Regions from separate parts of the Paenibacillus vandeheii genome, predicted to be linked through region 2. Evidence: riboswitches for the same ligand, from Rfam matches in the RefSeq annotation. Region 2 holds a riboswitch; the other holds the start of a gene.

Region 1 (3,181 bases), on a different contig from region 2:
AGTGATTTAGGAAAGGAATGCAATCATGAAGAAAGTCATCGTCATAGGATCAGGAATTCTTGGGGCATCAACAGCCTATCAATTAGCAAAATGGGGTGCAGAGGTCCTTATTATAGATCGGAAAGATCGAGGGCAGGCTACGGATGCCGCTGCTGGGATTATCTGTCCCTGGTTATCCCAACGCCGCAATCAGGATTGGTATCAGCTTGCCAAGGCAGGTGCACGTTTCTATCCCGGGTTGATTGAAGAACTTAAGAGTGAAGGGGAAACGGAAACGGGTTACGCTCAAGTGGGTGCGCTTAGTATTCATACCGATGTGGAGAAACTCAACAAGATGCAGGAACGGGCACATCTTCGTAAAGAAGATGCACCGGAGATTGGTGATATTACCCTGTTGGATGCAAAAGAAACCCATCAGCGTTTTCCTCTACTGGAGGAAACTTTTCAATCTGTATACATCAGCGGTGCTGCGCGTATCGATGGGCGTGCGCTGCGCGATGCCTTGATCCGATCGGCACAGCGAAATGGAGCGGTCCTGATTGATGGGGACGCGACACTTCAACATGAGTCGAATCGGGTAACTGGAGTAGTTGTGGACGGGAAAGTCATATCGGCTGACGAGGTTATTGTGTGTGCCGGCGCTTGGGCCAATGAACTGTTCAAGCCCTTGGGCATTGATTTTAAGGTTCATTATCAGAAGGCGCAAATTATGCATTTGCAGGCCCACGATCGAGAAGATACTGGGAATTGGCCTGTGGCCATGCCTCCTTCGGATCAATATTTGTTAGCCTTTGATCAACAGAAGATTGTGATTGGGGCAACTCACGAAAATGATATTGAAGGCTATGATACAAGAGTAACCGCAGGCGGAATGCAGGAAATATTGAATAAAGGATTGGAACTGGCTCCTGGTTTAGCTGATAGCACGTTTCAGGAAGTGAGAGTAGGCTTCCGTCCGTTCACACCGGGTTTTCTTCCGGTAATGGGTGCTGTTCCTGGTTGGGATGGCTTGATCACAGCCAACGGGCTTGGAGCATCAGGTCTGACGATGGGGCCCTTTATAGGAAGTCAACTGGCCAAATTGGCTCTGGGTATGGATTTGGATATCGATATTCAGCCATATAATATAGGAAAAGCAATGGAAGACCAGAAATGAGGTGAACCATGACATATTCACAGCGTTTAACTCACGGCAGCTCTTCAGATATCATATATCTGGAGCACCAGATTGGCGTTGCAGAGGATGAATTGGCAAAAGCCAAGGAAGAGGAACAGGCATACGAAAGGGATTTGAACCAGTTAAGTGAAGTGCAGAATAGGATTGAAACCATTCGCACCCGTCTGAAGAGCTTGCAAGAGGAATTAGGTAAACTCGAAGATTAATAGGACATTTGGAAATACACATGTTGTAATAAGCCTGAGCTATTTGCAGGGGGACTGTTCGCAGTTGAGAAGGTTAAAACCTGACCCTTTGAACCTGTTAGTTAATACTGACGTAGGGAGCAAATGACATGTACTCATGTTATTTTTTGCCCTTGCCGAAATTTGGACAAGGGCTTTTTGGTGTGTATATTTCATAACAGGAAGCAATAGCGGGATTGCAGATGGGACAATATGATTTGGACAAAGGAGAACTGATCATGTCATTTTCAAGAACGTTAAAAGACAAGACCATAACCGTATGGGAAGATGGATACAATCATCCTTTTTTACACGAGATGGGGAAAGGCACACTGGATCAGGAAGCGTTTAAGTTTTATCTACTCCAGGACTATACATATCTGATTGAATATGCGAAGATTTTTGCGATGGGTGCAGTGAAGGCTGCGGATGAAAAACTGATGACGAACTTTACGGTTATTCAACACGCTATTCTGTACGAAGAAATGGATTTGCATCGGAATTACATGAATGAATTTGGGATAACACTGGATGAACATCATACTGTCAAACCATCTCTTTTCAACAAGGCATATACGTCAAATATGATGAGTGTTGCTCAAACAGGCGGGGTTGCCGAAATCATTGCCGTCATTTTCCCTTGTGCGTGGACGTATTACGACTATGCAACAAGATTAAAAGAACAATATCGCGATTCATTAGAGGGTAATTTCTATCAGACTTGGATCGAAAATTATGCAAGTGATGAATTCCGGAACTCATTCGAATGGTTCTATGATACACTGGATGCATTATGTGAACATAAAACCGAGCAGGAACTGGAGGCCATTGAGGACATATTCAGAAGAAGTGTTGAATTTGAATATCTGTTCTGGGATATGGCGTATAAACGGAAACTCTCGTACTTCTAATGATGAAGTAGACTACAACCAGAGACAAGGATGAACATACAGATGAACAATCGTGGAGAACGCATCTATTTACGGTTTTTGAACATGGAGGACGCGGCATCACTGCTGGATGTACAGCTCCGCAATCGGGCTGTTTTTGAAGAGATCTCGGCAAGTGAACGATCGGAGACATTCTATACGCTGGAGGGTCAGGTCACCCTGCTTGAAAGTTGGAACAAGGCCAGGGAAGAAGGGAAGCGTTATTCTTTCGGAATCTTCCTGAACACGACAAATGAGCTCATTGGGGAGATCTCTCTGTTCGAGCTTGAACTGGATTCCACCCAAAAATGGATCGTAGGTTATGTGCTCGACCAGGCGCACAATGGCAAGGGCTACATGAGTGAAGCCCTTGGGCTAGCACTGAATTTTGCCATGAATGATGCGGGAATCAAACGAGTGGAGGCAGGTGCGCTGCCCGACAATGCCGGATCGATCCGAGTGCTGCGTAAGGCGGGCTTCCAGGAGATGGATCGCCAGAATATTAAAATCAGGGGGATATGGAAGGAACATCTGATGTTTGCAGTGGATTTACGCTAGATGATCAAGATATCGTGACGTGAACCACCGAAATCATCCAGGGGGAACTTATGAATAAACGGAAACAAATGTTATTGGACTCTGCTCTTGTGCTCTTTGAGAAACATGGAGTGACCAGCACCTCCATACAAATGATCCTAGATGAGTCGGGTGTGTCCAAAGGAACATTTTATAAATTCTTTAGTTCGAAAGATGATTGTATTCTTGCTATTCTGGAGCAACGTGTTCAGGAAGACATGATGATTCGCAAAAGTTTGGAGAGTCAAAGCTATGCTTCCGATTTTGATTTACTG
Region 2 (3,181 bases):
AGCTTGTCTTTGGAATCCACTGACGTTTCGGTCGCAGATGATTCTGTATCTTTTGTATTGGAAGCTGAATCTGTAGCAGGCGTGTTGGTGCCCGTTTTGCTGCATCCGCTGACGATCAGGAATAGGGCTACGAGCAGGAGGGGGAGCAGGGAATAGATATACTTTTTATTCATAACTTAAAGTTCCTCGTTTCCTTATTTTCTGTTTTGAGATTTACCCATTCTACATACCGGGCGATTGGAAACGGATGTACTGCAATAGATTTCCAGCCGATAGTAGGGGGATTACACTAAGTACGCTAAGTCTGTCCCGCTAGGTCTACTTCCGAGAGTTATCCAGCTTTACTTTGGCGTGCATGACGTTGTCTACCGAATCTTCTCTCCAGCCATGCAATGAGTACAAACAGGGCGATACCAAGCAGGGATAACAGCACAATGGCGGCGAACATGGCATCTGTGTTCATGTTGCTCGACATTCTGCGGCTGAAATAGCCCAGTCCCTTGCTTCCGCCGAGCCATTCCCCAATCGTTGCACCAACCACACAGTACACCACAGACATTTTCAGTCCCGAGAAGAAGGAGGGAAGGGCAAGTGGAATCTGGAGTTTGCGAAAAATATCCCACTTGCTGGCCCCCATCGTCAGCAGCAGTTCACGCTGCTCCGGATCACCCTGGCGCAGGCCATCGTAGGTACTCACGACAATTGGGAAGAACGCGATCAGGAATACCACCGCGACTTTGCTCCACAGCGTGTAGCCAAACCACAGGATGAATACGGGGGACAAGGCGATCAGCGGGATCGTCTGACTGATTACGATGAAGTGATATAAGGCCTTTTCCATTGACCGATTCATATGCATGCCTGTCGCAAGTGCAATTCCGGCGCCGATAGACAAGCCAAAACCAACGACAACCTCCATCAAGGTATTGGGCAGATGTGTTGTCAGCAAGAGGCGACGATGCTCATACAGCGAACTAGCAATCGACGTCGGGGCTGGAATGATGAAGGAAGGCACCCATCCCATACGCACAATCCACTCCCAGATGATAAGCAGCAAGAGCATGAGCAAAAGAAACAGACCATAACGGGTAAGCCAAAGTATTAAGCTATCCTTCATGCTGTCTCTCAAATTACCGTTTCGCATGCAATTGTTCCTCCAATAGTCTTCTCATCTGAACGAGAGCCGGTTCGTAGATCATGTCCGAATGTCTTGGACGCGGCAAGGGTACGGTCATATCCTGCAGCTGATGGCCTGGGTGTCCCGGAGTTAACAGGATAATCCGATCACTGAGCAGCAGGGCTTCTTCAATGTCATGCGTGATAAACAACACGGTTTTGCCCAAACCTTCCCACAGCTCCAGCAGCCAGCGATGCATCTCCCGTTTGGTCAGGGCATCGAGTGCGCCGAAGGGTTCATCCAGCAGCATGAGCTGGCCGCCTGTCAGCAAAGTACGAAGCAGCGCAACACGCTGGCGCATACCGCCCGACAGCTCGTCCGGGTAAGCATGCGCGTATCCGGTTAAGCCAAAACGGTCGAGGCCAGCCAGGATGTCCGCTCGTATCCTTGCCTTGTCCTGCCGTCCTGGAGCAAGTTCAGAAGGGAGCATGCAATTCTCCATGACGGTTCGCCAGGATAACAGGAGATCCTTTTGCGGCATGTAAGCCACCTGGCCCAATCTCTTTCCTTCTTGAATCCAAGGAATTTCAATGGTTCCGTGGGTTGGCTCAAGCAAGCCTGCCAGCAGCTTGAAAAGGGTGCTTTTACCGGAGCCGCTCGAACCAATAAGCGAGACGAATTCGCCCTGAGCTACACGCATCGACACATTGGAGAGCACGGGGGAATCCCTTTTTCCGGGGAAAGCATAGCTCATGTTGTGAATGGTTATGTCGTTATCCATCTCGTCCGTCCCCCCTTGTTATTCAAACTTCAAACTGCGGGATCTATAATTACACCTTCTGATCTGCCCGCAGAACGCGAAAAAGACCCACCCATTTCCGGAGAAATGAGTGGGTCTGTAAGTTCAATTCACATTAAGTTTCATCATCAACATGAAAAAATCCGCTTACTGAAAGGCCGCTCCACTTCCCTCCGCTGGTATGATCCAGATCAGGTTCAAAGGGTCCGAATCGTTCGATTCGTCTCAGCCGCAAGGCTCCCCTAGTGCAATGTTCAAGATATGCAGTTGTGTATTCAGCATATATCACAATGAAGCAGAATGTAAAGAGGGCGGCCTAAAAGAAGAGTGAGTAATGTGAGTTAGGAAAGTAACCCAAGATTCTAACCGTTTGAATGAACAGCGAATTAAGCTCTTCGATCAGACGGGCAATCTGCTCAGATGTACAAGTAAGAAGACGCCCGGGAAGGGGGGAAAAGGAAATTAACATGCGGGTCGATTTACCTTGGCCCTCTAACCCGATATAATAGTGGTGGCACATATGGGCCGGATCATAAATGAGGGTGGGACTGTTCTCCCTCCTAAGCAGAATGGGGACCCCGAGTTGAAAACGTTCAAGAAAGTATATATTGAGATCACAAGCATATGTAATCTGGCATGCAGCTTCTGTCCGCAGACCAAACGTGCCAAAAATTTCATTGACCCTGAAGTCTTCAACAATATATTGGATCAGATTAAACCCCACACTAAACATATTTATTTGCATGTCAAAGGTGAACCGCTGCTTCATCCCAAAATTGATCTGTTACTGGATTCCGCACATGAGAAAGGATTCAAGGTCAACATTACGACGAACGGTACGCTGCTGCCCAAGACCCAACACAAATTGCTCGGCAAACCAGCGCTGCGTCAGATGAACTTTTCCCTGCACAGCTTTGATGGTCACGAAGGTTCCACAGACCGTGAGGGCTATCTGGGCAACGTGTTGTCTTTTGTACGGGAAGCCGTAAAGCACAATGTCATTATTTCATTCCGACTCTGGAATCTGACACAGGATAACTTCACGAATGCCCAGATGAGTAGAAACCGGGAGACGCTGGAGGTTCTTGAACGGGAGTTCAATCTGGATTTTCGCATCGAGGAGAAGGTTGTGCCGGGGAGTGGTGTCAAAATTGCCCCGAATGTGTACCTGAATCAGGACCACGAGTTCCAGTGGCCGAGTCTGGATGCACCGGAAGATGACGGCAAAGGCTTCTGCCACGCGCTTCGCAGTCAAGCAGCTGTTC

What was found. A riboswitch is a leader RNA that binds a small molecule or an ion and turns the genes downstream of it on or off. The one in region 2 is predicted to bind thiamine pyrophosphate.
Region 1: linked by a shared signal. The riboswitch ahead of tenA (thiaminase II) and the one ahead of P5G61_RS26500 (ABC transporter ATP-binding protein) in region 2 are both predicted to bind thiamine pyrophosphate.

The regions. Positions count from the first base shown of each region.
Region 1 covers NZ_JAROCD010000019.1:68,279-71,459, reverse strand. Annotated here, with positions in the region: gene P5G61_RS28475 (NAD(P)/FAD-dependent oxidoreductase) at 26-1,156, shown strand; gene P5G61_RS28470 (hypothetical protein) at 1,165-1,383, shown strand; TPP riboswitch at 1,421-1,519, shown strand; gene tenA (thiaminase II) at 1,641-2,312, shown strand; gene P5G61_RS28460 (GNAT family N-acetyltransferase) at 2,355-2,888, shown strand; gene P5G61_RS28455 (TetR/AcrR family transcriptional regulator) at 2,939-3,181, shown strand, end outside.
Region 2 covers NZ_JAROCD010000016.1:7,451-10,631, forward strand. Annotated here, with positions in the region: gene P5G61_RS26490 (ABC transporter substrate-binding protein) at 1-173, opposite strand, end outside; gene P5G61_RS26495 (ABC transporter permease) at 332-1,144, opposite strand; gene P5G61_RS26500 (ABC transporter ATP-binding protein) at 1,131-1,898, opposite strand; TPP riboswitch at 2,068-2,170, opposite strand; gene P5G61_RS26505 (radical SAM/SPASM domain-containing protein) at 2,500-3,181, shown strand, end outside.